2 regions of the Janthinobacterium sp. NKUCC06_STL genome follow, and region 1 is predicted to be linked to the other one. Evidence: predicted binding sites of a transcription regulator. Region 1 holds the regulator's gene; the other holds the start of a gene.
What was found. Region 1 encodes FNR, which switches genes on or off when oxygen is low (the NO sensors DNR and NnrR bind a similar motif). Its sites were predicted from a motif close to TTGATNNNNATCAA; they were not measured.

Region 1 (3,413 bases):
CGCCGATCTCGTCGCGCTGCTGCACCGGCACGGGGGTAAAACGGCTGCCGCTGGTGCGCAGGGCCAGCAGGGTGTCGCGCAGGCGCACCAGCGGCGACAGCAGGCGCACGGTGACCCAGCCCAGAACAAAGGCGGCCAGCAGCGAGGCGAGGATGCTCCACAGCACCAGCCGGTACAGCACGCCATCGAATGGTTCGAAGGCATCGTCGACGGGCAGCGAGCTGGCCAGCAGCCAGTTCACCGATTTCAGGCGCTTGAAACTGTTGACTGCCGTGATGCCGCGGCTGTTGGTGCTGACCATGCTGCCTTCGCCATCTTCCTTCAGCAGCTGGGTCGTCGTCAGGTTGGCGTTCGGCTGGCGCGGCTGCAGCAAGCGGCTCGTATCGGGGTGCAGCACGTAGCGCGGCACGGCGCCGCGCGTGAGGATGAAGTAATAGCCGCTCTTGCCGACCTTTTCCGAGCGCAAACGCCCCAGCAGATTGTCCTTGTACAGGCGCAGCACGCCGATCACCACGCCGGCCACCTGGCCATCGGCGGTGAGCACGGGCGCCACCATCTGCACGATGGGCATGCCGCTCGACTTGCCCAGCATCGGTTCGGTGATCATGGGCTGGTGCGTGCGCAGCACGGTCTGGAAATACTCGCGCTCGGCAACATTGATGCCGGCGCGCCCCGGCACTTCCGGCATGTCGGCCACGACGGCGCCTTGCGCGTCGAGCACCAGCACGTCGTCGAACAGCACCAGCATCGAGCGGCGCGAATAGTATTCGCGCAATTGGGCGGGCCGGGCGATCAGTTCCGGCGGCTGCTGCCGGGCCGTCAGGGTGACGATTTGCAGCAGCATGCCCAGCTTGTCGTCGAGCTCGGCAGCGGTGCGGCTGATCAGGGATGACTGCTGGCTCAGCAGTACTCGGGTGAAGTCGTCGCGCATGTGCTGCACCTGGATCATGGTGACCAGCGCGATCATGGCGATCGAGGTCAGGCTGGTGGCCAGCGCGACTTTTGCTTTGATGCCGAGAGGCTTCATGATTTCCTTTTCAGTACCGGACGGCACAGGCGGCAAGTAATGCTGTCAGGAATTTTCCTATCAATACCCCAGCTTGGCAAGCGGCGCCGCGCAAATTGCCCTCCCCGCATGGGCTTTTGACGATGTTGCCATATAATTAAAGGCTGGACGTCGTTTATTCAGCGAAATTGCGGTGAAATTGGCACACGGCAACCCTGTATGCAGTAAACTTGTTGTTGCATTTTCTAAAAGGTACCGACATGACTGAAGCGCTACTCACTCCAACCTTGCCTACAGTGAACGTGGAAGCGTTGCGTGCGCGATGCTCGACCTGCAGCATGCATCAATTGTGCCTGCCGATGGGCCTCGATATGGGCGACATGGACAGGCTGGACCAGATCATCGGCCGCCGCCGCAAGATCGTGCGCGGCGCCTCGCTGTTCCGCATCGGCGACTCGTTCCAGAACCTGTACGCGATCCGCCTGGGGCACTTCAAGACGTACCAGATCAATCCCGGTGGCGAAGAGCAGGTGACGGGTTTTCAGATGGCCGGCGAACTGCTGGGCATGGACGCCATCAGCGCCGACCGCCACCACTGCAATGCGGTGGCGCTGGAAGACAGCGAAGTGTGTGAAATCCCGTTTTCCAGCCTGGAACAATTGCTGGGCAATATGCCGACCCTGCTGCGCCATTTCCACCGCATGATGAGCCAGGAAATCACGCGCGAGCAAAGCGTCATGCTGTTGCTGGGCAATATGCAGGCGACGCAGCGTTTTGCCGCCTTCATCGTCAACCTGGCGTCGCGCTATGAAGCGCGCGGCTATTCGAGCAGCAAATTCCAGCTGCGCATGTCGCGCGAGGAAATCGGCAACTACCTGGGCCTGACCATCGAAAGCGTCAGTCGTTTATTGTCGAAATTCAAGAAGGAAGGCTGGCTGCGCGTCTCGAACCGAGAAATTGAAATCTTGCAGCCGGCAAAACTGAAGGCCATCACGGCCGGTACCGACGTCTGCAAATAAGGCCTACAGCTCTTCATCGGCGTGCAGCGCGATGCTGCGTTGCAGCGGCCAGGTCCAGATGCCGGACAGGCGCCACTCGCGTTTGTCGTTTTCCACCAGCACTTGCCAGCGGCTGCGCTCGAGCATCGGCAGCGCCACCGAGAAATTGCCGGCCGCATCGGGCCGCACCAGCAGCTTGATGTCCTTTTCCGGCAGGGTCGCATGCGCCAGGTGCAGCTGCAGCGGGCCCTGGTATGCCTTGCCGAAGCTGTGCACGGAACCACTGAGGCGCGCTGACGCCACGTCGTAGGACAAGCTGGTAGCCATCGCCAGGTCGCTGGCGATCGTGTCGCGCTTCAAATCCTGGTTGATCGCCTTGCCCTGCTTGTAATAATCGCCCACCACCAGCGCATCGGGCTGCGTAAACGCGATATAGCCCATGAAGCTGCCGACGACCACGGACAGGCCGGGGCCGATCATCAGCAGCCATGGCCAGCGATGCTTGTACCACGGTGCAACGGGGGCTTGCAGTTTCAGACTGTCGGACATGGTATTTCTCCTGTGTAAACGGCCAGTCCCCATGCGGGAACCGGCCTTCCTGCTTTAACGCGGCACGATGAATACCGCGCTTTCGCGCACGTGCAGCGAGGGATTGTCCAGCGATTGCAATTCGATCGCAATCTTGTTCGAACCCTTCTCGCCGACGCCGTGCGGCACGCGCAGGCGGATCGGCCAGCCCAGCGTTTCCGTCGGCTGCAAGGTCACTTCTTCGCGCGTCAGCAAGGTCAGGCCCGGCAAGCCGGAAGCGCTGATCTTGAAATGCTGGCTTTGCTCCGAGGTGTTCATGATCTGCAGGCGGTAGACGTTTTCGATCATGCCGTCTTCCACTTCGCGTCCCATCGAACCGCGGTCGCGGATCACGTCCATTTTCAGGGGCGTGCGCAGGGCCAGCGACGTACATACGGCGATGATGATCAGGGCCAGGATGGAAGTGTAGATCAGGACGCGTGGGCGCATGGCGCGCTGGCGTATCTGCTTCGAATTGAAGTTGTTTTCCATCGCATGGTCGGTGCTGTAGCGTATCAGGCCACGCGGCCGCTCGACCTTGTCCATCACGCTGTTGCAGGCATCGACGCAGGCGGCGCAGCCGATGCATTCATACTGCAGGCCGTTGCGGATATCGATACCGGTCGGACACACCTGCACACACAGGGTGCAGTCGATGCAGTCGCCCAGCTTGTCGTTGTTGCCGGCCTTCTTGCTCATGGCGCCGCGTGGTTCGCCGCGCTTGGCATCGTAGGTGATGATCAGGGTGTCCTGGTCGAACATGGCGCTCTGGAAGCGCGCGTAGGGGCACATGTATTTGCACACCTGCTCGCGCAGCCAGCCCGCGTTGCCGTAGGTTGCCA
Region 2 (3,413 bases), on a different contig from region 1:
AGCAGAGCGATGTGTAATAAACGGGGCAGGGGGCGCAAGGCGGGCTGGCGCGAAGAAGAGACGATGGTGATCGATTGCATAATTTTCCTGGAGTATTTTTAGTCGTGTGTGTTCCTATCTCGTCTGGCGAGGTGCGCAGTAGCTGGGGGGATGGCGTGACGCTGGCCCGTGGTCTGGCTTGGATAGCAGTTCCACCCGCGCCTGGCAGTGGAAAGATGAGCATGATTCCTGTCACATTTGTGAATAAGAATCATTATCAATATAGAGGACATTTGCCAAATAATCAAGCGTTCGCACCAAAAGAGTGCAATTGGGGCTATGGCGCGCATCGGCTGGCCTTCTGCGATAATGCAGGCGCTGATAAAATATTTTCCTCATTGAAAGAAATGCATGCGTACATGGATCGCTTGTGCCGGATGGTTGTGTGTCGTGTCGCTGGGCCAGGCCCAGGAGCACGCGCCGCCGCCGGCTGTTCCCGCGCCGCTGCAGAGTGCCAGCGTGCCGCCCGCCGCCGCGGTCGTATCGCCACCTGTATCGCCGCCCGTTGCGCCGGCCGCATCCGCAGCATCAGCGCCAGAGGTAACGGCGAGCGCAGAGGACGCCTTGCCGTCGCAAACGGTGACGATCACGGCCAGCAGCGACGCCAAGGCGCCGCGCGTGCGCTTCACGGCGTATCGCGAAAGTTATCTGACGGCCAGGAAAGTGTGGCAAGTGTCGAGCGGCAGCGTGGTGATGGCCCTGCGCCTGATTCCTGCCAAGCTGAGCGCCACCATTGACGACGTGCGCGTGGCCTTGCAAGGCAATGGCGCGCCCGTGCCAATCAAGGTGTCCAGCGGCGGCGTGTTTGTCGTGCCGCTCAACGATGACATCGCCGCGCAGGACGGCACTTTCCTGGTGAACAAGGGCAGGGGCGAGCTGACGGCGAATATCGTCCTCCAGCCGTCCGTGGCGCGCGATGCGTGGAACGTCACGCGCGTGGGGCAAGTCTTGCAGGACGCCCGGCGCGCCGTGCGGGCCATCACGCCGTGGTACAAGCGGCCGTTCGCCAGCGACGTGCAATCGCTGGCCTTTTGCGCAGCCGAGCGGGGCAGCGCCTTGCGCTTGATGGATGGCGAGCAATTGATTGCCACCTTGCCCATGAACGAGGCGGCCGTCAACGACATCAACCAGCCCGTGTTTTGCAAGATTTTCGACGGCGAAGACAAATACCCGGGACATTACCGCGTCGTCATGCCCGAGCAAGCCACGGTGCTGCTGCTGTAGCGGCTAGTTGGGCTGGCGCTGCACCAGTTCCAGCGCCGCCGCCAGGGCCAGATCCATGGTGGCCTGGTGGAAGATCAGCCATTGCGGCAAGAGCGACAGCGCATGGCGGCCCTGTTCCAGGTCGCCTTCATCGACGGCGGCCCAGGCATGGTGCAAGCCGCTGAGCACGCGCGCATGCTGTTCCCGGTGGTTGGCCAGCGAGGGAAAGGCGATTTCTTCCATCAAATCCTCTTCCTCGCGGAAATCGCGTTCGACGGCCGCAATCAGCTCGCGAAACGCCACGCTGAAATGCTGGTCGCCCAGTTGTTGCAGGCGCGCGAGCTCCTGAAACAGCGCCTCATGCGCCTCGTCGATGACGGGAACCCCCAGCGCCATCTCATCCTTCCAATGCGATTTACCCATGCTGATGCTCCAGGTTAAGTCCGTCGCGGTGCGAAGCGGACTGTTCCAGTGTGGACGCGGCGAAGAGGGAAATTCATGATCTGGATCAAAAATATGCTGAAGAGGGGGCGAGGAAAACAAGGCAAAAACAAATGGATGAAGGAACCAATTTCCCCTCCGTAATAAAGCGGTTTCAGCGATGCGCCGCGTTACCGAGCGCCGCTGAAAAACGCCGCTGGCAAGGCGCTGTGCCGAAGGCAGTACGAATGTACGACGAGGCACGGTAACGCGGTCAGCGGTGTTTTCTCAGCTGCGCGTCTTATTGCCGAGGCCAATGGCTCCACATGGCATGGGCATCGACATTCGGCACTTGCAGTTGCTGCCCGGCAGACAATTGCATCGTATCCCTCAGCACGAGGGGCGCAAGCAGCAAGGCCGACAAGGCAAGGCAGGCCAGCACTTTGAGCGTCAACATGGTCGTCTCCCGGTGTCCCGGCGGCGGCGCGGGGATGCGGCGCCTGCCGGTCACTTCCTTATGCACTACCATGCTTGCAGTTTAGTTCATCTGGTCGTAACTTCAACTTATTGCTGTGATGCACTGCACCAGTTCGCCTGTTGCCACGGGCTTATTTGGCCTTGCGGCTGCGCCGTGGCTTGCCTGTTGGCGGCAGAAAGGAATCGAACCACACTTGCGTCAGTTGCCGCGTATTTTTCGCCGCCTCGCGCTTGACGGCCGCTGTCGCGTGGCCGCGCGCCGTGTTGGCGATGCGGTTGGCCGCGCTCAGGTACATGCTCATCCAGGGGTTTTTCATGGCTAGCCTCGCAGACGGTGGGGGGAATGTCTCCACTCTATCCCGATGGCTGGCGCCGACAGTGCGCCTGCCCACATAGCCGGGCCGTGCTGGCGATGGGCTGAGGCAGATCAATACACGTCGCGGCGGTAGCGTCCGGCCGCCAGCAGGGCGTCGAGTCCCTCCTGGCCCAGCACTTCTTGCAGTACAGCATCGATTCCTGTGGCCATGCCTTGCAGGCTGCCGCACACGTAGACGATGGCGCCTTGCGCCAGCCACTCGCGCAGTTCATTCGCGCTGGCGCGCAGGCGATCCTGTACGTATTGCCGTGTGCCACCATCCTTGCCATCGCGCGAAAAGACACGGTCCAGGCGTGCCAGATGGCCAGTGTCCAGCCAGCCTTGCAACTCTGCGCCGCAGACGCTGTCAAAAGCTTGCTGGCGCTCGCCGAACAGTAGCCAGTTGCGGGCCAGCCCCGCCCGCTGGCGCGCGCGCAGGTGCGCACGCAGGCCGGCCAGGCCGGAACCGTTGCCGATATAAATGCAGGGCACGTCGACCAGGGCTGGCGCGAAGGCGGGATTGGCTTGCAGGCGCAGGCGGATGGGGCTGCCTAGCGGGGCAAAGCGCGTGAGCCAGCCGGAAGCGAGGCCATGGCCCTGGTTGTCATCGCCCGCATGGCGCTCCTGGCGCACCAGCAATTGCAGTTCGCCATCGGATGGCAGCGAAGCGAGTGAATAGCTGCGTGGCGCGTGATGGGCACTGTCGGGGTGGCTACCGTCGCCATCGCTGCCATCCGCATTGCAGGGAATGATTTCCGCCAGCGCGCCCGCTTCCCAGGTGGCGTCGGCCGGGCCCGTCAAGGTGATTTCATGCAGTTCGCCGCCCAGGCTGCCCGGGTTGAGCAGCGTGCGGCGCGCCAGGCGCCACTCGGCATACGACACTTCTTCCTGCACACCGATGGCGTCGATGGCGCTGCCG

Region 2: a site for FNR is predicted at 1,741-1,754, ahead of KO539_RS20515 (bacteriohemerythrin). Genes of this name have one in related genera too.

Annotation. Positions count from the first base shown of each region.
Region 1 covers NZ_JAHKQY010000003.1:60,808-64,220, reverse strand. The annotation lists gene KO539_RS12825 (response regulator) at 1-1,027, opposite strand, end outside; gene fnr (fumarate/nitrate reduction transcriptional regulator Fnr) at 1,267-2,025, shown strand; gene KO539_RS12815 (FixH family protein) at 2,029-2,553, opposite strand; gene ccoG (cytochrome c oxidase accessory protein CcoG) at 2,608-3,413, opposite strand, start outside.
Region 2 covers NZ_JAHKQY010000007.1:43,809-47,221, reverse strand. The annotation lists gene KO539_RS20525 (TonB-dependent siderophore receptor) at 1-80, opposite strand, end outside; gene KO539_RS20520 (hypothetical protein) at 391-1,263, shown strand; gene KO539_RS20515 (bacteriohemerythrin) at 1,267-1,665, opposite strand; gene KO539_RS20510 (hypothetical protein) at 1,964-2,119, opposite strand; gene KO539_RS20505 (hypothetical protein) at 2,271-2,456, opposite strand; gene KO539_RS20500 (sulfite reductase flavoprotein subunit alpha) at 2,567-3,413, opposite strand, start outside.